2 regions of the Bacillus sp. 11B20 genome follow, and region 2 is predicted to be linked to the other one. Evidence: predicted binding sites of a transcription regulator. Region 2 holds the regulator's gene; the other holds the start of a gene.

Region 1 (14,870 bases), on a different contig from region 2:
TCAATTTTAAACCATTCAATCACTAAATCATCAATGGCTACCTCTACTGTTTCAAGCGCTTTCGGCTTATAGACCATGCCGCCTAAAATAGCCGCAATTTGTCTTGCTTCTTCATCGTTTAGCAGGATACCAGAAATCGTTTCTTCGTGGTCGTCCTCCTGAAAATGATACATTTCTCTTCTGCCGTCATTATGTGTAATGATGGCAAGCTTCTCATTATTTCTTGTGATCATTTCGGCTTTATGACCGATACCTGGCAGTTCAGTTTCCCGAACCTTCATCACAGCCCCTCCAATGAATAAAGCAAAATGTCTTAAACAGACACCCGCTTTCTATACTGATCTAAACGTAAGTCATTATAGCAAAAGACCATTTTAAGATCAATGAAACCCAAAATGTTTTTTTAATAGAAAAAGACTGCCGATAAGGCAGTCTTTCTAGATTAAATATCTTGATCTGTATCTATCTTAGCTGGTTTTTTCAGCTCGCGGCCTTTCCACATCAGCCAAATTTGTGCCGCGATATAAAGGGATGAATACACCCCTGTTAATAAGCCGACAAGTAAGGCGATGGAGAAATTTGTAATCGACGCCGATCCGAAGATAAGCAGTGCGACAACAACGACAAGTACAGTCAGCACCGTATTGACAGATCGCGTAAAGGTTTGCTGTAAGCTTAAGTTCACAATGTACGATAGATCTTCAATGGTTTTCGGTTTGCGTTTCTTCATTTGCTCACGAACCCTGTCGAAGGTAACGATCGTATCGTTGATCGAGTACCCGATGACCGTGAGGATCGCGGCAATGAAGGTGACATCCACCTCTAGGCGCGTAATACTAAAGAAGGCCACGATAAAGAACGCATCATATAGCAGTGAAATAATTGCCGCAATCGCCATCTTATACTCAAATCGGACAGATACATATAAAATGATCCCGATGGAGGCAATGATGACGGCATATAGCGCATTACGTGCAAGTTCTTTTCCTACAGTCGGAGACACTGTACTTACGTTTGGCTCCGTTCCGTATTTATCTTTGAAGTAATCTTTCACTTCAGCAATCTTTTCTTTGTTCGGCACACCGACAAATCTCGCTGCTGCCTGATTCTCTTTTTGACCCGATAACACGACACTGTCTGTCTCAAGGTCAAGCTTTTTAAAGTCTTGCTCGACTTGTTCAGTTGACAGCTTGTGATCACTTTGAATATCAATTCTAGTTCCACTTGTAAAGTCAATTCCCGCATTCAGCTTGAAGATGGAAAGAACGATGATTCCCGCAATGGTGATAGTAGCTGAGAAAATCATAAATCCTTTACGTTTGCTGACGAAATCCCACTTATCAAATGGTGTTTTTGGCTCGGTGGTTTCTGTTGTCTCATGGATGTTCATAATGTCTTTTTGACGAACACCAAACCAGCCTTTTCTCCGGTCAAGATAGCGGCTTTCAACAAGAAGACCGAGAAGGAATCTTGATAGGAAAACAGCTGTGATAAAGCTTGTTAAAATCGAGAGGATGAGCATTGTTGCAAATCCTTTTACAGAGCTTGTCCCGAAGAAGAACAGCACTCCGCCGGCAATAATACTTGTTAAGTTAGCATCAAAGATCGTCGCAAATGATCTGCGGTTCCCTGATCTGAAAGCAGAACGGACTGATTTGCCGAGCTTCAGCTCTTCCTTGATCCGCTCATAAGTAATAATGTTGGCATCGACAGCCATCCCTACCCCTAAAATGAGTGCGGCAATTCCAGGCAGTGTCATAACCGCGCCCATCCAGTCAAACACTTGCAGCGTAATGTAGATATAAGCTGAAAGTGTGATGACAGCTATAAGACCAGGTAATCGGTAATAAAACAGCATGAATAAGAAGATAAATGCGATTCCTACTATTCCTGCGAACACTGTTTCGTTCAGTGCTTGTTCACCAAACTGTGCACTCACAGATGTGGAATATTTTTCTGTTAATTTCACTGGCAATGCCCCGGCATTTAAAATACTCGCAAGGTCTTTTGCCTCTTGGACAGTAAACTTTCCTTCTATTTGTACGTCACTGCTGTTAATCTCTTGATTCACATTTGGTGCAGATACATACTTGTGGTTTGATTTTGAGACTTCTTTTTTGAAGGAATCTCCTTTGTGGTAATCAAGCCAAATGACAAGCTGATTATTTGGTGCCATCGCTGCTACTTTTCTTGTGACGTCACCAAATTTTTTCGCATCCTTTAGTTTAACCGTCACAATTGGCTCATTCGTTTGACTGAATGTTTGTTTTGCACTGTTTTCGACTAGGTCAGCACCGTTTAGGAGTTCTTTATCATTCGTATCTCTGAAGGATAGCTGTGCTTCAGTGGAAAGAATCTCCCTTGCTCTGTTTTGATCTTTTACACCCGCAAGCTGCACGCGGATACGGTTGTTGCCTTCAATCGAAATGTTCGGCTCACTTACACCAAGCACGTTTGCTCTTCGGTTAAGAGCCTCCACTGTACTAACGAGAACACTATTTGTGATCTTGTCCTCTTTTTTCACTGGATGTACATCATACAGGACTTCAAATCCACCCTGTAAATCCAGCCCTAGCGTCATATCTTTCGCAACAGGCTTTGTTAGTAAGCCCACGCCAGTTCCGATTAACAGAACCACTAAGAAAAACGCAAGAATGCGCCCTTTTTTCATTATGTATTTCCTCCTTAAACACCTGAATCCATTAAGATGGCTTATTTTAACAGTTCATCAAGCATATTCTTGCCATCTTCACTGTCCAAAAAAGCAGACGTTTTAAACGACTGAACGGTTGCATAGTTCATAAATTCGCCTATTTTCACAGATAAGATATCTGCAACCATTTCATGAATCGGATACTCTTGTTTTTTCTTCCACTTCTTATTCTCTAAGTATGACCATAATTCCTCTAAATCTACATCTTTATAGCCCAAAACGATGAATTCTTCAAGCTTACTGAACAGAAAAGGCTTTAAATGGTCTTTGTAAATAGCAGCTGGATGTTGTGTCATTGCGTAGCTCCCCCTTTTCAGTTTTTTATCGAGAGACTTGTCATGCTTGGACGATATACACGCATATCTTATTGTATATGATTCTATGTCGTTTGAGAAGGCAGGTGATCTGTGATTTGACGAAGCAAACGTTTTTAAAGGGGACCATTATTTTAATTTTAGCAGGTTTTATCACGAGAATATTGGGTTTTGTCAATCGAATTGTCATTGCGAGGTTCATTGGCGAAGAAGGGGTCGGGCTTTATATGATGGCTGCACCTACCTTTTTTCTCGCCGTGACGCTCACGCAATTCGGACTGCCTGTCGCCATTAGTAAGCTTGTCGCAGAAGCAGAAGCCCGGGGTGACAAACAGAAAACAAAACGTATTCTGGTCATGTCTCTTGCGATAACAGGAACACTCAGCCTGATTTTCACGCCGCTCTTCTTATGGTTTGCGCCCATCATGGCAGAAAATATGCTGACAGACCCTAGAACGGTCTATCCACTGCTTGCCATTACACCCGTCGTACCAGTCATCGCCATTTCCAGTGTGTTAAGAGGCTATTTCCAAGGCAGACAGCAAATGAGTCCGCTAGCGATGTCTCAAGTTCTGGAACAGGTCGCAAGAATTTCATTAGTCGCGGTATGTACAACGGCTTTCCTTCCTTACGGGATTGAATTTGCGGCAGCAGGTGCGATGGTGTCATCTGTGATTGGAGAGATGATTTCACTTGCTTACTTACTGATCGCCTTTCGCTATAAAAAGACCATTCGTATTCGAAAACGATTTTTTAAGGCGATTCATGACGGGAAGGACACATTTAAGCAGCTGATGAGCATTGCCCTGCCAACAACAGGCAGCCGTTTTATCGGGAATATTTCGTGGTTTTTAGAGCCGATTGTTGTCGCGCAAAGTCTTGCCATTGCTGGATATGCGGCTGTTGAGGCGACAAGGCAGTACGGGGAGTTGACCGGGCTTGCTCTGACCCTTTTGACACTGCCTAGTTTTATTACGTATTCACTCTCCACTGCATTAGTTCCGGCGATCAGTGAAGGCATGGAGCAGAATAAACGTAAAACGGTCGAATACCGGCTGAAGCAGGCGATGCGCCTTTGTTTACTCAGCGGAGGCATTTCATGTATTATTCTTTTCGTTTACGCAGAAGATTTAACGCTCTTTATGTATGGTTCATCGCATGCGGCTATTTATGTGAAATTCATGGCGCCATTTTTCCTTCTATATTATTTTCAGGGGCCCCTTCAAGCCGTACTTCAAGCACTCAATTTAGCTGGTGCGGCGATGACCAACAGCCTGATAGGTGCAATTGTAAAAACAGGGATGATTTTTGTTCTTGCTTCACAGCCTGGCTTTGGCATTATGGGCGCAGCACTTGCGATCTTAATCGGCATCATCCTTGTCACACTGCTCCATGCAGCAACTGTTGGAAAGGTGCTACCTATTCATTTACCATTAAAGGAATATGGACTTTGCGTCCTTGTGATTATCGGTACGGGGGCTGTCAGCCTTTGGCTGAAATCTCAAGTAAACGGACTCTTTTCTGCTCCTATTGAACTTGTAACACTCATCTTTGTTACGTGCATGCTGTATGTCATTCTATTAATCTGCCTAGGACTAGTGAAACGAGAAGAGCTGCGCCGCATTCCGTTCATTGGGAAGCTGTTTTAGCTCATCTCTTTTTGATCACTTCATCTTTCAAATCAATATAAAATGTTTTTTGATTAAAGCTGCAGTAAGAGATCTGCTCGATATCATGATAACCTCTTTTAGCAAGCTCATCTTTCAGCCACTGTTCATTTTGATTGATTTGCTTAAGGTGATCATGCTGCACTACACCGTCCGCAACAAGTGGAAGCTCAAGCGCTGCATGTTTGAGCTTGTTTTCTTTTTCGACGACGGCGAGCTTTCCAGACGGCTCTAAAATAGCGTAAGAGACATCCTGAATACTGTCGATGTTATTTTCTCTTAATTGAATAAGCAGGTCATCAAAATTGTATCGCTGTTTTCTCATCGCACCCTCGTCTATTTTGCCATTGATGATGAGCAAGACCGGTTTGCCGTCAAGAAAGCGCCGGACGCCTTGGAATTTCAATGAGAGATAGGCAAGTGTGATTTGAATGAAGGTTAACAGCAGGATTGGCCATACCGTATGTAACATGTGATCCTCTACTTCTTCTATGGCGAGAACCGCAATTTCTGCAATCATCATAAAAATGACTAGATCTAAAATACTCAGCTCGCCAATTTCCCTTTTGCCCATTAAGCGAAAGATAAACCAAATAAGAAAATATAAAATGATGGTTCTCATGGAAATGATCAAGATGTCCTGCATGTGATGTAAACCCTCCTTCTCCATCATAGCTTGTGTCAAAACACTTTATTTATGTAGAAAAGAAACGTCTGAAACATGTCTATTTTTTCTCCACTGTGAATACATTTTAGTAAAAGACAAGCTTCGGTCAATTGGAGAGGAGACAAATCACATGCAAGAAACAAAACATATTGGAAAAGGCATTTTATCCGGATTAATTGCCATTTTTGTCGTGATGGTTGTCACAAGTTTACTTGTGTCGCTCATGCTTACATTCACAAGTATGCAGGAATCATCATTTAAATGGATGATTATGATTTTGTCCTTTGTTGCCCTGTTGTTAGGAGGCATCATTTCTGGCGGGAAAGCAAAGGAGCGCGGCTGGCTAATTGGTGCGCTCACATCTATCATTTTTTCTCTCACTGTATTTTTATTTCAATATTTGGGGTTTGGAAAAACGTTTTCACCAGAGCAGTTCATCTATCATGGGGCATTTTTAGGCATTTGTATGCTGGGGGGAATGATTGGCGTCAATCTTCGAGGCAAATAAAAAAAGAGCGGTTCATATCGCTCTTTTTTTATTGCTATGTATCGGAGGATTAGCCTTTGTCAGCTAATTCTCTAATAGCACGGCGATCGAAAGTTAAACGGTTGTTTTCGCTTGTTTTGATGACCACTTTTGATTCATCAATTGAGTCGATTTCACCGTGTAAACCACCGATTGTGACGATTTTATCGCCTTTTGATAAAGATTGCTGCATCTGACGCACAGCTTTCTGTTGCTTTTGCTGTGGACGGATTAACAAGAAGTAAAGCACAGCAAACATGACAACAATCATAATGATTGAACCCATACCACCATCCATTCTATTTCACCCCTTTCTAAAGCATTGTAAAGCCTTTCGTTTATGCGTTAAAAGTTTTTCGCATTCGGTTTGTTAAAGCCATAACGCTCAAAAAACTCTTCTTTAAAATCACCTAAACGATCCTCACGGATAGCTTCTCTCACTTGCTCCATTAATTTTAACAGAAAATGAAGATTATGATAAGTTGTTAATCGAATTCCGAACGTTTCATTTGTTCGGATGAGATGTCTAATATAGGCGCGTGTATAGTTTTTACACGTATAGCAGTCACAGTTCTCATCGATTGGTCTAAAGTCACGCTCATATTTTGCATTTTTCACAACAAGACGGCCTTCACTTGTCATTAAGGTACCGTTTCTTGCAATTCGCGTAGGCAGTACGCAGTCAAACATATCTACACCGCGAATGGCGCCGTCAATTAAGGAATCTGGCGAGCCGACACCCATTAAGTACCTTGGTTTGTCTGCCGGTAAAAATGGTGTAGTGAACTCAAGTACACGATTCATCACATCTTTTGGTTCCCCTACAGATAAGCCTCCGATGGCGTAGCCTGGGAAATCAAGTGAAACAAGGTCTTTTGCACTTTGTTTTCGAAGCTCTTCGTATTCTCCGCCTTGGACAATTCCAAACAGCCCTTGATCCTCTGGACGCTGGTGCGCTGTTAGACAGCGCTCTGCCCATCTGCTTGTCCGCTCCACAGAACGTTTCATGTAATCGTACTCTGCAGGATATGGCGGGCATTCATCAAATGCCATCATAATATCAGAACCAAGCGCATTTTGGATCTCCATGGCTTTTTCAGGAGATAGGAACAGCTTGTCTCCGTTTAAATGATTACGGAAGTGAACGCCTTCTTCTTCAATTTTTCTAAATTCACTCAATGAAAAAACTTGGAATCCTCCTGAATCAGTTAGAATGGCTCGATCCCAGTTCATAAATTTGTGCAGACCGCCTGCTTCTTTTACGATATCGTGACCTGGACGGAGCCATAAGTGGTACGTATTGCTTAAGATGATGCCTGCATCCATTGCCTTTAATTCTTCAGGCGCCATTGTTTTGACTGTAGCCAGTGTACCTACTGGCATAAATACAGGTGTTTCAAAAGAGCCGTGCGGTGTATGAACGCGGCCAAGACGTGCACCTGTTTGTTTGCATGATTTAATGAACTCATAACGTATCGGTAATTGCGACAAAAATGAGCCCTCCTGTCTTTGTTGTATGATGTTATTGAATCAGCATGGCATCGCCAAAGCTGAAGAATCGGTATTCCTCTTTCACAGCCTCATTGTACGCTTTTAGTACGTGCTCTCGTCCAGCTAATGCGCTGACAAGCATAATTAACGAGGATTTTGGCAGATGGAAATTTGTGATCATGCCATCAATTGCCTTGAATGTGTAGCCAGGGTAAATAAAGATCGACGTCCAGCCGCTTGAGGCTTTGAACTCACCATCGTGTGCACTTGCAATGGTTTCAAGCGTTCTTGTTGACGTTGTGCCGACTGAAATAATCCGTCCGCCTTCTTTGCGAACGCGATTGAGCTCATCAGCTGTTTCTTCATTCATTTCATAAAACTCTGCATGCATTTCGTGTTCTTCAATACGTTCTGCACTTACCGGACGAAACGTGCCAAGCCCCACGTGCAGCGTAATAAAAGCAATGTGAACACCTTTCGCTTTCAGCGCATCCAGCAGCTCGGTTGTAAAATGGAGACCGGCAGTTGGGGCAGCAGCGGAACCAACCTCTTTTGAATAAACGGTTTGATAGCGTTCACGGTCGTCAAGCTGCTCTTTAATATATGGAGGAAGCGGCATTTCACCAAGGGATTCAAGCACTTCATAAAAAATGCCTGTATATTGAAACTCGACTTTTCTTCCGCCATGTTCCATTTCCTCTGTACATACCGCTTTGAGCCGTCCATCACCAAAAGTGATAACCGTCCCTTTTTTCACCCGTTTCGCTGGTTTTACAAGTGTTTCCCAGTTATCTCCTTCTTCTTGCTTCAAGAGAAGCAGCTCAACTTTGGCACCTGTATCCTCTTTCATCCCAAACAATCGTGCAGGAAGAACGCGAGTATTGTTTAAAACGAGACAATCACCTTTTTGAAAATAATCGATGATTTGTGAGAATGTATCGTGTGTAATCGCACCCGTCTGTTTGTTTAAGACCATCAGTCTTGATGCATCTCTTTTTTCAAGCGGCACTTGTGCAATCAATCTTTCTGGTAAATCAAAATCAAATAGTTCTAGCTTCATTTCCTTCACCTATTCTGTAGTTAACTAGTTAACGTTATTTCATCCGTCCAAAGATATTCAGTAATATGGTTAGTACGATGCTAATGACAATGCATGTAATGACAGGAAAAAAGAACGTGACATTTCCTTTTTTCACAAAAATATCACCTGGAAGCTTACCAACCAATTGAAACACTAATCCTGCGGCAAAAAGGACACCACCTAAAATCATTAATATTTTAGGGAATTCAGTCACGAATCGGAACCTCCATTTGAAAATGTTCATACGCTTCTCTCGTGACGACCCGCCCTCTTGGTGTTCTTTGCAGGAAACCAATTTGCAGCAAGTACGGTTCGTACACATCTTCAATCGTATGTGATTCTTCTCCAATTGTCGCTGAGATCGTATCAAGCCCAACAGGACCGCCTCTAAATTTTTCAATCATACTTAAAAGGAGTTTATGGTCTATATGATCAAGGCCAAGCCTGTCGACTTGAAGACGCTCAAGGGCATCTTCCGCAATGTCCTGCGTAATAGCATGATTCCCAAGCACCTGCGCAAAATCTCTTACTCTTCTGAGCAAACGATTGGCAACCCTCGGTGTTCCCCGGGAACGTCTCGCAATCTCTTCGGCAGAGCGAATATCGATCCCAATCTCAAACAGCTCGGCTGTTCTTGCCACAATGTGAGCCAAATCTCTTTGCTCATAGTATTCCAATCTTGCATGTACCCCAAACCTATCACGAAGCGGCGCTGTTAACAGCCCGACACGGGTCGTTGCACCTACAAGCGTAAATGGCGGTAAATCAAGCCGTACAGAGCGTGCTGTATCTCCTTTTCCAATGACAATATCTAAACAAAAATCCTCCATTGCTGGGTACAGCACTTCCTCAATTGAGCGCTGCAAGCGGTGAATTTCATCAATAAACAATACATCACCTGGCTCAAGAGATGTTAAGATGGCCGCCAAATCACCAGGACGCTCAATGGCTGGTCCTGATGTTGTACGCAGCTGAACATTCATTTCATTGGCAATGATCGACGCAAGCGTTGTTTTCCCAAGTCCAGGAGGTCCATATAAAAGGACGTGATCAAGCGTTTCCTGCCTCATGCGGGCAGCTTCAATAAATACGCTGAGATTATCCTTTACTTTTTGCTGACCGATATATTGGCTAAGTGTCTGTGGCCGCAGACTTTGCTCAATGGCTGATTCATGGTTGTCTGCTTCAGTTGAGACGAGCCGTTCATCCATGAGACATCACCCTATTTCAACATTTTTTGTAAAGCTTTTTTCACATATTGATCGGTTGTGAGATTCTTTTCTTCTTTTAATAATGGAAGAACCTTTTTAATTTCACGATCACCGTATCCAAGGACACTCAAGGCTTCAAGCGCTTCATCTAATGCAGTTTGCTGCGTTTCAACCTGAATGTGGTCCTCGTGATTAAATAAGTTGCCAATCATTTCTGGTACCACATCTGCAAGTTTTCCTTTTAGATCCAGAATGATTTGACGTGCTGTTTTTTTGCCCACACCAGGGAATTTAATCAGGAACGCTTCATCTTCACGTTCTATCGCTGAAATGACAGCGCCTGGATCACCGGAAGCAAGAATGGCGAGTGCGCCCTTTGGCCCTATTCCTGTGACATTTAACAGTTTTGTGAACAGCGCTTTTTCTTCTCGTGTTTGAAAACCGTATAACGAAAATGCGTCTTCCTTTATGTAATGATACGTATAAATCGTTTCTTGTTTATTTACTCGATAGATAAACGGGTTTGGGGTATAGACTTGATATCCCACTCCGCCGTTTTCAATGACAACATATTGCGGGCACACATAATCAATGGTCCCTTTTACAAACTCTATCACCGTTTTCACCTCTTTGACTGTTCTTCATTGTAACATAAATCGAGGAGAAAACCGCAATAAAAGTTAACATACGTTCGCTCAGTACATTTTTATCATGAAACCACGAAAAACAGCTTGCGGTCTTCACACCAGCAAGCTGTTACACGCTTTAAAACGATATTTCATTTCGGTAAGGCTTCATGACTTCAAGCACATGCTCAAATTCATCCTTTGTTCGAAAAGGAATGCCTTGCTCAAGCTGTTTTTCCACATGACTTTCTAAACGGGACGTATCAATTTGAAAAAAGAGATGAATAGGCTCCGCCCAGCCGTCAGGTCTTCCATGAAACGTAGAAATCACACCGTCCTCTGATAATCCGATATATCCATTTGCTTTACTTAATGGAGAGATATCATCAATTTGCTTTCTAAAAAGGGCAAAATCCTCTTTTTGTTCTACCAGCGTCCAGCCTTTATACTGCGCCCAGAATGTGTCTTTGTCTTCTAATGATGACCGGTGTCTTTCAATACTCACATCGCCGTCTAGATAGACTTTTTCAAGCTGAACGGTGATAGAGTTTGACTGCTTTTGCAAGTGTTCTTTCCCTTCCATATCCGCAGCGAAAAAAAGCACACTTGTCATGATAAGTCCTGTAACGAAACATTTCATCTTCACTTTCACTATTTACACCTCTTTAGAACATGAGATCGATGCATGACATATGTAGTTTGACCCATTTTTCTAAACATTAACCAAATCGATGATTCAAATGTATGGTAAGAGTCTTTCGTTGTATCCTTCATTCGTAAATGTTATGTTTTATACAATCCATTGCTTTATCGAGTGACACGTTTTTTCATCATTCGTTTTTCAGCCGCATAAACTGAAACCAAAGAAGGTGAAGTCAATGTCAGATGTCAAAAGATTAGCCGAATCGATTCAGTATCATGAAGAGAAACGTTTTCATAAGCTTGCCTATAAACCAGTAGAGCTTGAACTGTGCGGCAAAGGAAGAAGTGCCTATGTCTTTTTATACAAAAAAGACGGCAAGAAAATGGCACTAAAAGTCTTTTTCCCTTCTTATCAGCATATTGCCCGCAAAGAGGCTGCCATTTACGAAAAACTTTCTGGTTCGTCTTACTACCCTGAGATTTATGAGTCTGGGGATCAGTATATTTTAATGGAATATATTAAAGGCTACACATTCTATGAATGCCTTACAAAAGGAATTCCTATTAAAAAACAAATGATCAATCAAGTCGATGATGCGCTGGAGGAAGCGCGCGAGAAAGGATTGAATCCTTCTGATATCCATCTGCGCAATCTGATCTTAACTAAAGAAGGACGGATCAGAGTCATTGACGTTGCCAGATTCACGCAAACGAAAGCATGTCATCAATGGGATGATTTAAAAGCTGCTTATGCTTATTACCAAAAACCTTTTTTCCCTAAAAAAGCACCGCGTCTGTGGCTAGAAGTGATTGCTTATTTGTATAAAAAGAACTGGCTGTCCCGCGGGCAGCTTAATAATCGGAATGATTTTTCTGCATAATGAAAGCCGCTCTATTTGAGCGGCTTTCTGTTGTTATTCTGTTTCTACATGGATACTATTGACGTTTAATAGGTTAATGATTTCATTATTCAGCTTAAACCAATGATTGGCTTCTTCAATTTTTTTATACACATCATAGGTAGCTGGACGTTTGAGCTCGAAATCAAGCACTTCCCCATTGTTCATATGAAATGTTACCTTAAATACTTTCATCATAAGATCACCTTCCACTCTTCTTGTTCGCTGGTCAAATAGATCAGCTCTTTTCATTCATTCTCTATTCAACTCGTTTCCCCTCCTTCTTTCCATTCAAACCCAAGAAGTTTAAATTTTGTTTAAATTCACACAACATATCTATCTCTCATATCTGCAAAGAAGTATATTAGTGAAAAAGGAGGCTGCCCTTGATGAAGCAGAAAAAGAAACGAACATCTCCAGAAAGAAAAACAGTCTTTTTTCATTTAACAGATGCTCTCATTCCAAGTGTGGACATGATGGCATATGCAGCAAAGGCATTTTTTCACCTTTTAAGAAAAGCCTTTTCAGCGGTTTGATAAAACCCCGCACAGCATCGTGCGAGGTTCTTTTTTTATGGCTGATAAATTTGACTTCCTTGACTGACAAACTCCTTCGCCTTCTTTTCCATCTCTCTTTTTACTTCTTCAGATTGATTGCGGATATCATGAGAAATTTTCATACTGCAAAACTTCGGTCCGCACATCGAGCAAAAGTGAGCGGTTTTAGCGCCTTCGGCAGGCAATGTTTCATCATGGAACGCCAAGGCTCTTTCTGGATCAAGTGACAGGTTGAATTGGTCCCGCCACCTAAATTCAAACCTCGCTTTCGATAAAGCATCATCGCGCTTTTGAGCCGCAGGATGTCCTTTTGCTAGATCAGCGGCATGTGCCGCAATTTTATAGGCGATCACGCCTTCTCTCACATCTTCTTTGTTCGGCAGACCTAAATGCTCTTTTGGCGTTACATAGCATAGCATTGCTGTACCGTACCAGCCGATCATGGCCGCACCGATCGCGGATGTAATGTGATCATACCCCGGCGCGATATCTGTTGTAAGAGGCCCTAACGTATAAAATGGTGCTTCCTTGCAAATGTCCATTTGCTTGTCCACATTCTCTTTGATTTTATCCATTGGGACATGTCCGGGCCCTTCAATCATTACCTGCACATCGTGTTTCCAAGCAATTTCTGTTAACTCACCTAACGTTTCCAGCTCTGCAAACTGCGCCTCATCATTGGCATCAGCAATCGAGCCTGGTCTAAGTCCATCTCCAAGTGAAAAGGCGATATCATATTTTTTCATAATTTCACAAATGTCTTCGAAGTGAGTGTAGAGGAAATTCTCTTGATGATGAGCAAGACACCATCTTGCCATAATTGCACCGCCTCTTGAAACAATTCCGGTCACCCGATCGACAGTGAGCGGAATATATCTTAACAGCACGCCAGCATGAATCGTGAAATAGTCTACACCTTGCTCCGCTTGTTCAATTAATGTGTCCCTGTACACATCCCACGTCAAATCTTCTGCGACTCCATTCACTTTTTCAAGGGCCTGATAGATGGGAACGGTTCCTACTGGGACTGGGCAATTCCGAATGATCCATTCTCTCGTTGTATGAATATCCTTTCCAGTAGACAGATCCATCATTGTATCTGCCCCCCATCTGATCGCCCATGTCATTTTTTCAACCTCTTCATCAATGGATGACGTGACAGCTGAATTGCCAATATTCGCATTGATTTTGACATGAAAATTTCTTCCGATAATCATTGGTTCACTTTCTGGATGGTTAATATTCGAAGGAATGACGGCTCTTCCGCTCGCCACTTCCTCTCTAACGAACTCAGGGCTTAGCTCTTCTCTAATTGCGATAAACTCCATTTCAGGCGTAATGATGCCTTTTTTGGCATAATGCATTTGCGTCACGCGCGCTCCTTGTTTCGCGCGGAGCGGCTTATGATGAAAATCAGTTTGGACAGAATGGATGGACTCCTTCTCCCTTGAACGATATCCGTTATCCTCCGGTTTTACATGACGCCCTTCATAGCTTTCTGTATCTCCTCTTTCTTCAATCCATGCTGCCCTAAGACGCTTTAACCCCTTTGTGACATCAATATGAACGTTCTCATCGGTGTACGGTCCACTTGTATCGTATACACGGACTGGTTCATTTTTTATGTCGCCCGCCTCTGTCACAGTATGTGAGAGCGTGATCTCTCTTTTTGGCACTAAGATATCGGGTCTTGATCCTTTCTCATATACCTTATGGCTGCCGTCAAAGCTGGATAACAATGATTGGTTGGATGGGACACTTTTCTTTTCTTTCATTTGCTGTTCTCTCCTTTTCTTCTTGTCACCGGACAGGATGGAATCAGCACCAGCAAAAAACCAGGCTCTATTTAAAGAACCTGGTTTCGTCGTCAGAAATAAACATGCATATCATTGATATGATACATGCATCATCTTCAACTTCCCCACGCTGGTACGAGCCAGATCAGGTCCAAAGGGTTAAGAAGCTTATACTTCTCTCTCAGCCCATTTACGGGCACCCCTAGTCACTTTTATTGAATTCCACATCAGTTTAGCATAGAGACATCATGAAGAAAAGAAGATTCAGGAAAATAGTTCCTTTCCCCTACAAGCGTTATGGATCATGTTGATATACAGTCTTCTATACATCATCTATCTCTCTCATTTCAATTAAATCTGAAATAATCATTGATCCTTTTCTCCTATTATGTATAATTAATCTAAACGGAGAATTTTTATACAATTTATTTAAAGGAAGTTCTAGTCGATTGCAAACATTTCTCACATTTATCGTCGTAGGATTCTCAATTGCTCTGCCTGTTGGAGCAATCACGGTTGAAATGACAAAACAGGGACTGAAAAACGGATTTTTTCATGGTTTAACTGTCGGAGCAGGCGGTATGACCATAGACTTATTACTCATCTTGGCTTTATATGCTGGATTTGCTCAGTTTTTATCTTTGCCGTTTGTTCAAATCCCGCTCTGGCTGATCGGAGCT
Region 2 (14,870 bases):
CGTCACCGTCAAGGCCAGTGTAACGCTCCCAGCCAAGTGAAGCACCCATTTCAATCGCAATACGTGCACGTACTGCTTTAGGAAGAACGGATTCTTTGTATTCGTCTGACTGCTGATCGAAGCGATCCCATGCAGGAAGGCTGACAACAGATGCGCGGATACCCTCTTTTTCAAGTGCCTTTTGCGCTTCAATGGCTAAACCAACCTCAGATCCTGAAGCGAGTAGAAGTGCTTCTGGCTGTGCATCAGCTGCTTCAACCACAACGTATCCACCCTTTTCTACTCCCTCATATGCCTTCTCTGGTGCCTGGTCAATCGTTGGAAGGTTTTGACGAGTAAGAACTAGTGCAGTCGGTTTATCCGTTGAAGATACAGCTAGTTTCCACGCTGCAGCTGTTTCATTTCCATCTGCTGGGCGAATAACGGAAAGGTTAGGCATCGCACGCAGTGAAGCAAGCTGTTCAACCGGTTCATGTGTTGGACCATCTTCACCAACAGCGATACTATCATGAGTAAAGACGTATGTGACTGGAAGTCCCATTAAGGCAGCAAGACGAATCGCTGGTCTTAAGTAATCTGAGAAAACAAAGAACGTTCCGCCGAATACACGAAGACCGCCGTGAAGCGCCATACCGTTGAGCGCCGCACCCATTGCAAATTCTCTCACACCGAACCAAATGTTTTTGCCAGCATAATTATTTTTTCCGAAATCATCCGTGTTTTTAATCGTTGTTTTGTTTGATCCAGCAAGGTCAGCAGACCCGCCAATAAAGAAAGGTACTTGCTTTGCAATGCCATTTAACACTTCGCCTGAAGAAGCGCGGGAGGCAAGGCTTGAACCTGCTTCATAAACAGGAACCTCTTGGTCCCAATTTTCAGGAAGCTTTCCTTCAATCGCAAGCTTCAGCTGTGCTGCCAGCTCTGGATATTCTTTTTCGTATTGCGCAAACAGCTCATTCCAAGCTGCTTCTTTTTTCTGACCAGCGTCTTTGACAGCTTCTTTGAAATGATCGTACACTTCAGAAGGTACATGGAAATCTTCTTCAAACGTCCAAGAGTAAGCATCCTTCGTCAGCTTAGCTTCCTCGCTGCCAAGAGGTGCACCATGCACACCAGACGTTCCCGCACGGTTTGGCGAACCGAAACCGATTGTTGTTTTCACTTCGATTAAAGTAGGTCTGTCTGTGCTTTGTTTCGCCTTTTCAATAGCAGCTGTTACTTCTTCGATGTTGTTGCCGTCTTTCACGTAAAGAACTTCCCAGTTCATCGCTTCAAAACGATTCTTCACATTTTCAGAGAATGAGCGATCTAAGTCGCCATCTAAAGAAATGTCATTTGAATCGTAAAGAACGATTAAACGGCCTAAGCCTAAATGACCAGCAAGTGAAGCAGCTTCTGAGGAAATCCCCTCCATTAAGTCTCCATCTCCGCAAATGCTGTATGTATAGTGATCTACAACCTGAAAGTTGTCTTTGTTATACGTTTCCGCAAGATGTCTTTCTGCAAGTGCCATCCCTACTGCCATAGCAATTCCCTGGCCTAAAGGACCTGTTGTGGCATCTACGCCTTCTGTGTGTCCAAATTCAGGATGTCCAGGTGTTTTGCTTCCCCATTGGCGGAATTGTTTTAGATCATCGATGCTCAGATTGTATCCGCTTAAATGAAGCATGCTGTATAGAAGCATAGAACCATGTCCCGCAGATAAAACAAAGCGGTCTCTGTTAAACCATTTTGGATTTTGCGGACTTACGTTTAAGTGATTCGTCCATAAAGCGTACGCCATTGGTGCAGCACCCATCGGCATTCCTGGGTGACCGGAATTCGCTTTTTCAATTGCGTCTATGGAGAGAGTACGTATTGTTGCAATAGATTTCAATTCAATCGTTTCCATATAAATCCCCTTCCGTATCTTGTGTACACCATTATCATAAATCTACTGTCCTTTTTTCACAACTATTTCACGCTGAAAAAGAAGGATTTTGTCACATTTAGTTTATCGATCACCTAAAAAGTTATGCAAATATGAAAAAAGACGAGAATAATCTTCCCATCTTTTCAAAATTCAAGAAATCACAGCCTTAATGAAGGTTCTGATCTTTTTCTCTTTTTAATTTTTCTGGTGTGACATCGTTTCCTTCAGGATCAACGATCTTGACAGTTTTAAGTGTATTTTTCATAGAAGAACGAAAAGCTTTCAAATACTCTTCTCTCAACTGCTTTTGTTCTGTTTTTTCAGCGTCTGATAAACCGGTCTCTTTCGACTTTTTTGAAAGCTCATTTATTCTTGCAAGCTGTTCTTTAGAAATCATGACAAACTCCTTTAAAGCATTTTCTCTACATACTACTAAATATCAATCATTTTGACAACAAATCACGCTTTAGGTGGTAAGGTCTTTTTCATATTCTTGATACCTTCTATGCACCGTTGCTTTTGAAATGTCAAAACCTAATGCCTGAAGAGTGGCGGCAATTTCGGCGAATGTCATATTGTTTTTTCTTAATCGAACAATTTCTGAAATCGGCACTTCAATACGCTCACGGCCAGGTGCATGGTCCTGCTGCCTTAAATTCAGTTCAGGCTGATATCCGCGCTCAACTGCCCTTTTCATTCCCCGCTTGATTTTCAGGTTATGAATTTTCCGTTGGTATTCTTCGACGACTCCTACAATCTCAATGACCATTTCATCTGCTTCTGAAAGCTCAAGCTCTCCTCTATGAAACACGCTGTATACCTTTACGTTCTCTTTAAATAAACAATGAAGAAGTGCAATTTTTGCTTGTCCTCTTCCAAGACGAGTTTCATCCTGGATCAAAACGGCATCGATTGACTCTTCCTTCAGTGCAGCAAGCATTTCAAACACACCATCACGATCTAAATCATATCCACTTGCTTTTTCTTTGATGACTTTGACCACATTCATCTTGTGCATGGCAGCTAACGCCAGCAGTTCTTCTTCTTGTCTTTTCAACGAGGTTTCCTGCTCTTCTTTGACAGTGCTTACTCTCGCATAAATGATTGCGTTCATGTCTAAAATCGACCTTTCTACTGTACTGTTGCAAGCTGATATACGACTGGATGCTCTTTTTTGACGGGTATAACAAGAATGTCGCCAGGCTGGATTTCAGTTGAAGCAAGATCATTGTGTTCGGTAACCCAATCAATAAATGCATTTTTGTCGATTGATTTGCTGTCGTTTACTTGATCAGCTAACCCCCAAAGAGTATCACCTGATTGAACCTCTATTTTAACATACTGATTTGTATCATTATGGCTTGTGACTGCAATAAGTGAGAGAAATGTGCCAACGATGAATGAGAATACCCCAATAAAAATAATAGATTCTTTTAACCTCATAATGTCATCTCTCCTAATAGAATATGTGTTCGCTCTTTCTGTCACTCATTATAAATACGAACAAACGTTTCTGTCAAACGTTTTTTTCGAACCTATGTTTGTACTGTTAGGAAAAACATGCTATAATTTCTTTAAAATTGACGTTTTGAGGTGCAAAAGATGACGAAGCTATCAAAAAGACAACTCGATATCCTGAAATTCATCAAAGATGAAGTAAAAAGCAAGGGTTATCCCCCATCCGTCCGTGAAATTGGAGAAGCTGTCGGTCTAGCATCCAGTTCAACGGTCCATGGACATTTAGCTAGACTAGAAACAAAGGGCTTAATTAGAAGAGACCCGACAAAACCTAGAGCGATCGAAGTACTAGATGAAGAGGAAATGAATATTCCAAAGAGTGCTGTAATGAACGTTCCAGTCATCGGAAAAGTAACGGCCGGCCTTCCTATCACTGCTGTTGAAAATGTAGAAGAATACTTCCCCCTTCCAGAGACTTTTGCAGCACCAGATGAACAAGTGTTTATGCTTGAAATTATGGGAGAAAGTATGATTGATGCAGGTATTTTGGACAAGGACTATGTCATCGTGCGTCAGCAAAGCACCGCTAACAATGGTGATATTGTGGTCGCCATGACAGAGGAAGATGAAGCGACAGTCAAACGCTTTTATAAAGAAGATACACACTTTAGATTACAGCCAGAGAACCCATCAATGGAACCGATTATTTTACAGAATGTGAGTATACTAGGTAAAGTGATTGGCGTATTTCGAAATATTCATTAAAAAAAGCCGGTATTTCATCAGCTGCTGATGAGAACCGGCTTTTTCTTATGCACAAGAATAGGCAAGAATACTTGAACTTGGGAAGGAACCAAATGTAAAGTTCGGCCATATAAAACCAGTTGTTCGGCCAAAAGGCTGTGAGGAAAGAACGAACATTAAAAATACTTGACCGTTTCTCAAAAACACAATTGTCCATCTTCTATTACATCCCGCTGCAAATTGTACAGTTTGATGACCTCCGCCAACACCGTGCCCAGATATAAGCGACTGCATACTCTGTGGCTGCGAGAGTGCTTGTTGATACTGCGAAATGATATGCTGCGGCGGTGCCGGCGGTGCAGATTGTCCGCCTGAACCTTGCCCTGGCCAAGTACCTCCTCCGATCGGAAACCCAGGAAACCCTCCACCTTGAGGAATACCAACAGATGGAAATCCTTGCATCTGCCTATCATATGAGTACCCATTCCACACACCTTCATACGGATGATACATAATAAACACCACTTTCTTTAGACATTCATCACGACAGTATATGTCATAAATAAAAAAGTGTGTTAAACGTCTAAATAGAAATTTTTCCAAAAGACGTTTCGTTCTTCTTTAGAACGGTTAAATAATCATTAAGAAGAAAAATAAAAAAAATGAAAACTTTTTGTCTCCCTCAAACGTTATATAATTAGAAACAAAAGAAATAAAAAAACATTTAGATTTAATACTTGTAATATCACTGTAATTATTGTAACATTTGTAACATAAGAAGTTTTCATTGAGAAAAGGAGGCAATTGCCTTGAAAAAATTATTTGTTTTATTAACTGCTATTATGCTTATGATCTCATTACAAACTACAACATTGGCCGCTTCCAAGAAATCAGCCGCTTTGACAAATAAAGAAGCGTTACATATTGCCCTTGATGCAAGAGAACACTTTTGGAGTGCAATGTCAGGCTACAAAATTAAAGAACATTCTAATTACAAATTAAAATCATTTACCTATAAAGATATGACATACAACTATCTTTCTAAAACATTTGATACAAAGAAAAAATTAAACAGCTACCTATCTCAAGTGTTCACTCAAGATGCCATCAAACATGGTTTAAAAGATTATCAGTTTATTGTTCATAAAGGCAAAATGGCTGTTCCAGTCGGTGACGGAGATAACATGCTCAATTGGGAAAAAGCCACACCTAAACTTGTTTCTAAGAAACAAACAGTCCGCACATATGAATTTACTGTCCCAACACTTGATGGACGCAAAGTAAAACGAACTGTTACGTACGAAAAAGTACAAAAAGATTGGAAAGTCACACAAATTGACGCTGTCATCTAAATAAAAAACCAGGCCTCTCATCGGCCTGGTTTTTATATTGGAGAAAATTCAGTCATGCGGTCCAGCGCGTGAGCAAGTGATGATGCCGTGCGAAATTCATTAAAAGGAAGCCCGAGCTGTACTGCTGTTTGAGCAATTTCTGGTCTAATTCCTGAAATGGTCGTCTCTACTCCAATTAACCGAAGTGATGTGACAAGATCAAAGATTTGATGAGCCACCATTGTATCAATAATGACAACACCAGATAGATCAATACATAAATGCTGAACCCCTTTTTGCGAGCACTGTTTTAGCGTATTTTCTAAAATAATCTTTGCTCTCGCTGTGTCAATATCACCTACTAAAGGCAACAACGCAATCTGGCTTTTTAAAACAATCACCGGTGAACTCAATTCATAAATCATATCTCTTTGAGCCACAAGCTTCTTCGTTGTATTTTTCACATATTGCTGGATAAACACATGGATTGAAATATTAAACGCTTCGGAAATTAAATCATACCAATAAAAAATGCGGTCAATATCAATGTCACCTTGACGCTGTTTAATAAATTCTTTTAAGTAATGCAGAACGACTCTTTGATTGGACATGTATTCTCTTACGACATAATCTAATGGTGTATTTAAATGCTTCGGATCACTGGCTAAATCCTCAGACCATTTTTTAAATTCAGTATGTAAATATGTCTTGTCTTCAATAATAGCTCGTATAAAGTGCTGGTAATAATCTTGATTCTGCCGTTTTAGCTCTGCAATGATGCTGGAATCTGTTGAACGATATATCGATTCTGGATCATCGTCCTCAATTGATTCATACCATGTTTCAGTCAGCTTCTCTGCATGCTGCATAAAAAAATCGTATAATGCACGGTTCTTATCCATAAGCAAATGTCCCTTCACATTTTCTTCTTGTCAGTCTTTGTACCTTATAGATTGATTGTACCACTGAATCTTTTTTCCCTGCCAGCTCGGATACGCTCTGCCATAAACAAAAAAGCACCCGCTCGAGGGGTGCCTTTTCCTCAGATTTATTTCACAATAAATAATATTCTTTTCCCATCAGGAAATCCGCTGATTTGGTGCCCGACCCATGAGCCTGCTCCCCTATTATCAGATGGACTGACATATTGAACGCTTGCGCCTTTTCCTCCCTCAAGACAAACCGCCATCGGCCATTCATCCCGGTCAAATCCAGGTTTTGTCGGAATCCCTTTTAATGATTCTTGCCTGCGGGCATCTGCTCCATTCCTGTCAATGGTACACACATCTGAATGCCCTTTTCGAATGGCTTCTTGAATATGACTGCCTGTTTCAGGGTACCTTTCCTTTGGAAATTGAACGACATGATCATATCGATCAGCCCCTTTTGCTGCCTGCTTCTCTCCAAATCCACCTAACAACATGCCCATCCATATCACAAAACATAAAGCGACAGCAGCGATCCAGCCTCTTTTCATCTTCAAAAGCGCGTGACCTCCTCATCCATCTCAAGCATGATTTTGACTTAAAGGAAATGTGACATTTTAATGTATGAGTGGTTCGCGAATGACATGTGAAAAAATTGATGTAGCTCTCAATCTCAAATCCACAGGTTAAAAAAATGAATCCTCTATTAAATGAATTCATACAAAAAAGCTTGTCCCCTATGAAGGAAACAAGCTCTATTTTTTATTGCGCTTTCGCATAGTTTATAAACTCAACAAAGGCAGCTGTCGCTTTTGGACCGCCATTCATCGTTCCGTTTGAATACCCAGCGTTATGAACTCCAACAATTTGCTGGTTTTGATCTAGCATGGCAGAACCTGAATTTCCGCTGAATGTATCAATCGTATAGTATGCTAGATTCGTATCTTCTCTCGTCACAGGACCTGACATCTCCCATTGTGACACCTTGCCAGTCGATCTCATTTTATCACCAGGATATCCTGAGATTTTAATGGTTGTCCCAGTCAAGTTTGTCACCTGGCGGATGGATCGGTAGCCGACCGTATTGCCAATATTCGTATCGGTTTTGATTACGGCAAAGTCATATTGACTTGCACCAGTATTAATATACCCGCTTGGCACATAGAACTCAGTCATTTTTGCCGAACCGTTCACCGCAGTACTATCATTCATACCTGGATATACGGTTCCTTTTTCACTATAGCTTCTCGATGCCGTATTGTACACGCAGTGTCCGTTTGTCAAAATTTTATTAGGAGCAATGAGTGTCCCTGTACAGCTGGAGCCGCCAAATGTAATATAAGCAATCGAATTGTATGGTGCTATTCTTGTATTTGCTACTTTGGTTCTACCATCGTCTCCAATGACGACTTTTGTTTGAAAATCTTTTAAATATTTTGATAGTGGTTTTACTTTTTCGCCAACAGTAGAAGAAAGATCATCCACTTTGTCAAAGGATGAGGGGGCTTTCGTATCATTGTGGAAATCACTTGAAGAAATCACTTTTCCATCAGAAGTCACCATGTCATAATCAGACGTTAGTACTGAATCCGATGCGGCATGGGCAAAACTAGGCACACTTAAAGCACCAAAAACGAGAAGAGAAGGGAGTAACATTTTCACCTTTTTCATCATATTCCTCCTTTATGTCCTATATCAAAAATCATACGATTGTTTCATATTGGAGTAAATGAGAGAATATTCTTATTTTTTACAAAATATTTCATATTTAAATTAGGTGTTTTGTAACTTCCCAACCTTCATTCTATCGATCTCTTTCTATGTGAACAGAAAAAAACCGCCTAATTGGCGGTCTTTCCTCTTTGTCAGCTCCACACATCTTTTACATATCTATTGTCATTTGCAAGGGCTGTCAGCCAATTTTCAGCTGTTTCCTTCGAGCATTGTTTCTCGTTTTGATAGAGATCGATTAGTGTAGCCTCTACATCTGGGGCCATGACTTTTCCGTCTCCGCACACGTAAAGGTAGGCACCTTGATCAAGCAATTCGATGAGCATGCCGCCTTCTTCTTTCAACAAATGCTGGACATATACTTTTTGCTCATCGTAACGAGAATAAGCACGATGGATATGGATAACTCCGTTTTGCGCGGCAAGCTGCATTTCATCAAAATATAGATCATCTTCCTCAGGGTGACGGCAGCCAAAATATAAGTGGGCTTCGCCTAGCTGCTTCCCTTCCTTCTGCCACACTTCTCTTGCCTGAACAAATCCTCTAAATGGAGCAATTCCTGTACCTGGTCCAATCATGATCATCGGCACTTCTGATGAAAGAGGCAGCTGGAATCCATCTTGCGCTTCATGCAGGAAGCAGGCTACTTCTTCTCCTTCTTTTAGACCACATAAATAGGTTGAGGCAACTCCGGCATATTCTCCTCTACCGCTCCACGCTTTATCTTTTACAACTGCTACTGTGATACTGACTTTTTCTTCATCTACCTTAGGCGAGCTAGAGATCGAATAATAACGCGGTTTCAAACCTGGTAAAAGCGCCAAAAAGTGTACAAACGGCAGCTCGCACGCTTCATATTGATCTAATAAATCCAGCATGGTTACTCGTTTCTTTAAAATGGCTTCTTGATATGCTTCTCCAGCCATTTGTTCAAGCTCCACGCGGTGAGGCGGACATACCGTATGTGCTGCGAGCTCTCTTAGCTGTGTACGTGTCGCAGGCTCTTGAAGCTCAACATGTGAGGCGAGTAATTCTTTGATTGGAATCGGCTGTTCTAATGGTAAATGACTTGCCTCTTTCTCAGATGAAAGCTTGATATGCTGCTCTGGATTTAGTTTAAAGCGGCGGGTCACACGCTCAACGAGTGCATCACTATTTTTCGGTACAATCCCAATATGATCTCCTTCTTTGTATGCTTTTCCAGCTGGCAATTTCAGTTCAATATGTCTTGTCTGCCTCGTGCTTTTTTCTGATTGTAATTCTTCATTTTTCAATACAACAGCTGAAAAGGCATCATATATTTTGGCTACAGGACGCTCCACTAGCTCATTCGTATAAGCAACTGATAGGTTTGGTTTTTCCTTCCCCTTTTCTTGGAAGGTGAGCTTAAATTCTTTTGCAAGCTGTTCAAAGACAGTTTTCTGGAAAATTTCTTTATCCTCATCCATATCACCACCTGCATCACCTTCTCCTAAATCAGCTACACGTTTGGCACCTTTTCTTTCAAGGGCCTCATCAATCAGACGGGGGATCCGCTGGTACGTGCTCGCCCAGTTTCGATCTCCGCATCCAAAGACCGCAAATGTCACGTTTGATAAATCCTGCTCCTCATCCTGCGCCAGCCAATCCACAAATTGCTTCGCATTGTCAGGCGGATATCCGTTGTATGAAGCGGTCACGATGAGGACAGCGCCTGTATCTGGCAATTGGCGTGTATATTCATCAAGCGGCGCAGTGGTCACATCGAATCCTTTTGCTTTCCCGTCTTCCGCCAATTCGTTCGCTATTTGCTTTGCTGTGCCAAGATTCGATCCGTACAAAACTAGCAGCGGTGTACCGTGACTCGGCACTTTTGACTCACTAGATTGGTTGCTTTTCTTCGGTTCTTCTTTCGGTGGTGCCATAAAGAATTGTTGCTTCCTTGGCCGCACCTTGATTTTGAAATCGTTTGGTTTAATCGTCAGAGATTCTTTTAAATCAAGCTCATAAGATGTGTGATCAATTAACTCTAAATTATGCAGAACCATCGCGAGAACCATCGTAGCTTCATGCAGGGCAAACTGCATACCGATACATGCACGCTGTCCATTCCCAAAAGGCTTGTAAGCATGCTGCGGGATTTTCTCAGGATGCGTAAACCGCTCTGGTTTAAATTCTTCAGCATCCTCGCCCCATACCGCTGGATCACGGTGTAATTTAGGGAGCAGAACAGAGACACTTTGATTCTTGTGAATCGGATATTTTCCCCCGATTACTGTGTCCTCTTTCGCATAAAGAGAGAATGTAGGCGCCGTAGGCCAGAGGCGAAGGGCTTCATTTAACACCATACGAGTGTAGCTTAGCTTTTGCACTTGTTTAAATGTCGGCAATCCGCCTTGCAGCACCTCATCTGCTTCTTGGACAGCTTTCTTTAATTTCTCTGGATTCTTTAATAAGAAATAAATCGCAAAGGATAGCAGTCCGCTTGTTGTTTCGTGCCCTGCAATTAAGAAGGTGATGATTTGATAACGGATATTTTCATCAGATAAACGTTCACCTGTTTCAGGGTCCTCTGCATGCAGCATAAGTGACAGTAAATCATCGCCTGTTTTATCTTGTTTTCTTCGTTCCTGTATAATGTCATCTACTAATTGCTTCATAAAATCGACATGCTGATCAAATTCTTTTCTTCTTTTGATCATGAGTTTATCTGCAATCGGCAATCGGCTCGACTGCTCCATTGCTTCATTTAAGCCTTTCAGCATGCTCTCTATAAATGGATGCTGGTTTTCTTTATAAAAGCTGTTAAAGCGAAAATCAAAACCGCAAAGGCCGATCGTATCTAAAGTCAGCTTTGTCATATCCTCAGCTACTTCAATTTCTTCATCGCGGCCTGTTCTTTGCCATTTTTGTACAAGCTGTGTCGCAATATCGAGCATCATCTCATGATAGCCCTTCATAGCCTGCTGGCTGAATGCTGGCATCAAGATTTGATGAGCCTTTCTCCAGTTCGGTTCTTCTGTCCAACTCGTAAATAACCCATCTCCTGCAAAGGCTCTTACTTTACTGAGACTAGTCCCAATAAATTTATCAAAACGGCTCTCATCAAATACTTCTTGGACAAGCTCATGGCTGGAAACAAAAATACTTGTTGCATTTGAAAATTCAAACTGAAAAATCGGTCCTAATTCATCTGCCAGCCGCCAAAAGGTTTGAGAAAGCTCCCCCTTTTTTATATGGGGAATATTTTTAAAAGGTCCGTATGTTTTTGGTTTTGGAATGATTGATGTTTGCTTCATATGCCCACTCCCTTTATCTCTTTATGATGCAACGCTGATGGCGCGCCATAAACATTGCTCAATCTCCTCTAAAAATTCAATTGTTGGCTCTATTTCTTCTGCAAGAATTTGTTTATGCAGCTGCACAAAAGCACCAAATACAATCGATAAAATGGTTCTGCCTGAGAGGTTTGGATGAATTCCATCCTTTTTCCCTTCTTCAAAGATAAGGAACAGCTCATGTAACAAATGCTGCATTTTCTCTTTGCTCGTTTCGTCTAAGTAATGGGACCGTTTATCAATCTCTAAAAAATACAGCCCGCTTGGATTCTCCTTTGTAAACAAAACCAAGCAATAAAATACATGCTTAAAGTACGCCCGAATACTTACCTTTGGATCCGGACTGTTTGTGTTCATTTTGTCGATAAATGCTGAGAGGCTGCGCTGGTACAAAATATTGACGAGTGCCTCTTTGCTGTCGAAATAACGGTAAATGGTGCCCGCTCCGACGTTTGCTCTTTTTGAAATCATCGGCATTGTGGTGCCATCAAAGCCTCGTTCTATAAATAGTTCCAGCGAAGCTTTCATGATCTGTTCTTGTTTATCAGTCACTGCTGGCATTTCATCCCTTCCTTTTGAAATATAGGAATGAACGTTCATTCCGCAAACGGTATATTATATTAATATTTCAATTTCATCTATTTATACTTAAACACACTTATTTTACTCCGTCACCACATTTTCTGAAAATAATAATAATTGAGAAATGATACCTAGGCAGATGACATCCAAAGGACTTATAAAGATTGTCAAATGTGTGTCATGCAGGTGTCATCGGCACTACACATTCATTCCTGATCGATTGGTGACTGAATGTGGTCGTCATATGTATCAATATATAAGCTTCCATTACTTGAACGGACAGCATAAACAATGTCCTTTAAGGACAGCTGCCTTTTTTTAAGCTCTTCTTCTATCCATTGCTCTGTTAAATGATTTTCATGTATGTTTTTTTGGATGAGTTTCCCGTCCATGATGACTTCAATCGGCATGTAACGCTCTGCCTTCATGAATAAATGAAGATCCTTCCGTGTGACATTTTCAAACGAAGGGTATTTTTTCACTGACATATGCCCATCTGTTTCAATCATGGCAAATTCAACTTCACTAATATCAAAGATGTCTTTTTCTCTCAGCTGCTGATTTAAATAATCAAGGGTATATCTCATTCCCTTCATATTTCCTTCAAGAATTTTCCCATTTTGTATGACAAGAGTTGGTTTACCAGCCATCAGCCCTCTCATCTTCCGGCTTCTTAATGCAATCAGGGAAATCACATAAATAATCATGACAAGTGACACAAAGGAAATCGTTGTTTGCTGTAGCGGCAGCGTTGTATTAAACGCCAGGTTTGCAGCAATTGAACCTAAGCTGATGGCTGCTATAAAATCAAAAATATTCATTTGCGCAATGGTTTGTTTCCCTAAAAGACGTGCTCCTCCAAATAAAATCGCAAAAGCAAACATTGTCCGAAGAATCACTTCAATATGTTCAGACATGCAAGTGTCCACCTTTCATTTACATCAAAAAAAGCCTTTTCCTTAGAAAAGACTCTTTGTTAGACTATGCATTTATTTCATCATTATTCAATTGGGCAGTACTGCTTTGTTCAAATTGTGATCGCAGTTCAATAATTGAGCTATTCCTCACATGATCTGCTTCTTGCTCAAGAAGCCACGTATAGAACTTAGCTTGCTCCGCTGTTTGCAAAGCATGCATATATTTTTGCGAGGAACGCTTCTCTGCAACGCGCTGCTTGATCCCGCGCATCTGCTTCCAGAATTGATAATAGGGGAGCTTGAGTTTGGTCATAAAGCCGCGAGCGTCCTCAATGACATATCCCTCTTCTTTAATTGTGTCATCATGAGAGACCGCTTGATACCATTTATAAAAAGACGTCCAATCATGGAAAACAGCCACTTCCTGCTTGCTGGATATTCCAAGCTGCTCACTTAATCTTTTCACTTCAGCGAATGGTGCTTTTTCGTAGCTTAACTGCCGCTTCACTATATCAAGTAAAATGAGTTGATCTTGTTCATATGTGATAATATGCGGATCTTTTTCTGGCAAAATGACTTCAAACACCAGAGATACATGCTGGTCACGGACGTATGATTTGATGTAGTCAGCTTGCACGTCATCGAAGGTCTTATAAAATAGCTCTTCGACCCAGGAGGCATGCTGATTTTGTTTCACATGTGATGTATACGATTTTGACGTAAACACCAATTCATCTTCCATTTCGTTATACCCAACAGTTCCTAAGTATCCATTTGCTTTATCATATACAGTGACAGGGAATTGTAAATGGTTCACTAAATGCTGCATTCTTGTCTCCGGACGCTCATCAATGTTAAAAAATTTATTGTAGCTTCTAGACACAATCTGCTTTGAAACCATGTTGACAAACAAACCTCTTGCCTTCACATTCACATCGTCCCACTGCCGCTCACTAAAAGCCTTTTTCGTAAAATTAAAAGATGAAATATGGTGTGGAAGCTTTAATTCCTGTACATATTCATGCTGATCTAAATGAGCTAAAAAATCATCCAGTGAAATATCTGGCTGAACAGCAGTTGATTGTTTTTTCTCAGAGGTCCTGTAGACTGGATTGTCAATTTCATGAGTCTCAATCCCTTCAGCCGTGATTTTCAACACCCGCAGCTGCCCTCCAAATTCAACCTGACCTTCTAGGTTATAAGATCTTTCCGCTGCGTGAATTGGCAGTCTGTATAAATTGCGATGACCGTGAATTTGGATGACATCCAGCCCAGCCGTGTTTTGAACAAACAAGTGATCAATGTCATCTGAATATTCTCCTACGCCGTGAATGAGCTGCTGTGTTGAGACATGCAAAAGCTCTTCTGGCAAATGAGCAAGCCCCCCGTGGGTAACAAGAAATGTCTGATTATGGTACGTAAAATAAGTAAGCTGATGAAAGGTTCTAACAAACTTTCGTACTTCTTTTAAATCAAAGTCTGCTGCTTCAAGTTCAGGCGCAGTATGCCTGTTAAACATATTGCTCCTGACTTTTTCACCATGTGCAAACCGGTATAAATGCTGATCATGATTGCCTTCAATGACGATGACATTCCGGCATTCTCTATGGGCAAGCATCCATTCTAATACTTCTTTGTTTTCTATTCCTCTATCAAGAAGGTCACCTGCAAAGATATAAAGTTCGTTTTCTTTGATATCTCCTTGCAAATAGGTGGTAAGTGCGGTGTAACAACCGTGAATATCTCCGAAAACATGAATGGCCTCATATTGATCAAAGGATCGAGGCTGATAGGTCATCACTTGCGGATATTCCTCCGGCTTCAAAACAGTCACCCATGACGGGACCTTTTCTGTTTTTAACCGCTCGTTCATTTGATACAAAACAGATTCACGCACCACTTTGTGAGATTCACGTGAGCGATTTTGTAAAAGAGCTGTCTCAAGGGGCACC

Evidence for each region. The regulator LexA, encoded in region 2, represses DNA repair genes until DNA is damaged. The targets are predictions, from matches to a motif close to CGAACATATGTTCG.
Region 1: the regulator LexA is predicted to act here: its motif matches at 10,351-10,364, upstream of ruvA (Holliday junction branch migration protein RuvA).

The regions. Positions count from the first base shown of each region.
Region 1 is NZ_JBLZWZ010000008.1:573,607-588,476, forward strand. Features, by position in the region: gene ACN6NB_RS12330 (cation:proton antiporter regulatory subunit) at 1-281, opposite strand, end outside; gene secDF (protein translocase subunit SecDF) at 443-2,671, opposite strand; gene ACN6NB_RS12340 (post-transcriptional regulator) at 2,713-3,009, opposite strand; gene spoVB (stage V sporulation protein B) at 3,126-4,676, shown strand; gene ACN6NB_RS12350 (DUF421 domain-containing protein) at 4,678-5,340, opposite strand; gene ACN6NB_RS12355 (TIGR04086 family membrane protein) at 5,492-5,869, shown strand; gene yajC (preprotein translocase subunit YajC) at 5,919-6,185, opposite strand; gene tgt (tRNA guanosine(34) transglycosylase Tgt) at 6,233-7,378, opposite strand; gene queA (tRNA preQ1(34) S-adenosylmethionine ribosyltransferase-isomerase QueA) at 7,410-8,438, opposite strand; gene ACN6NB_RS12375 (DUF2905 domain-containing protein) at 8,473-8,673, opposite strand; gene ruvB (Holliday junction branch migration DNA helicase RuvB) at 8,666-9,670, opposite strand; gene ruvA (Holliday junction branch migration protein RuvA) at 9,682-10,287, opposite strand; gene ACN6NB_RS12390 (intercompartmental signaling factor BofC) at 10,436-10,936, opposite strand; gene ACN6NB_RS12395 (serine/threonine protein kinase) at 11,175-11,819, shown strand; gene ACN6NB_RS12400 (hypothetical protein) at 11,853-12,035, opposite strand; gene ACN6NB_RS12405 (hypothetical protein) at 12,227-12,373, shown strand; gene thiC (phosphomethylpyrimidine synthase ThiC) at 12,409-14,169, opposite strand; TPP riboswitch at 14,296-14,404, opposite strand; gene ACN6NB_RS12415 (LysE family transporter) at 14,640-14,870, shown strand, end outside.
Region 2 is NZ_JBLZWZ010000007.1:854,501-869,370, reverse strand. Features, by position in the region: gene tkt (transketolase) at 1-1,891, opposite strand, end outside; gene ACN6NB_RS08625 (DUF896 domain-containing protein) at 2,079-2,309, opposite strand; gene ACN6NB_RS08620 (YneB family resolvase-like protein) at 2,379-3,026, opposite strand; gene yneA (cell division suppressor protein YneA) at 3,044-3,355, opposite strand; gene lexA (transcriptional repressor LexA) at 3,515-4,135, shown strand; gene ACN6NB_RS08605 (hypothetical protein) at 4,181-4,627, opposite strand; gene ACN6NB_RS08600 (IseA DL-endopeptidase inhibitor family protein) at 4,924-5,466, shown strand; gene ACN6NB_RS08595 (STAS domain-containing protein) at 5,499-6,347, opposite strand; gene ACN6NB_RS08590 (NucA/NucB deoxyribonuclease domain-containing protein) at 6,494-6,874, opposite strand; gene ACN6NB_RS08585 (trypsin-like serine peptidase) at 7,134-8,042, opposite strand; gene ACN6NB_RS08580 (bifunctional cytochrome P450/NADPH--P450 reductase) at 8,237-11,380, opposite strand; gene ACN6NB_RS08575 (TetR/AcrR family transcriptional regulator) at 11,402-11,980, opposite strand; gene ACN6NB_RS08570 (DUF421 domain-containing protein) at 12,208-12,918, opposite strand; gene ACN6NB_RS08565 (RNA ligase) at 12,983-14,870, opposite strand, start outside.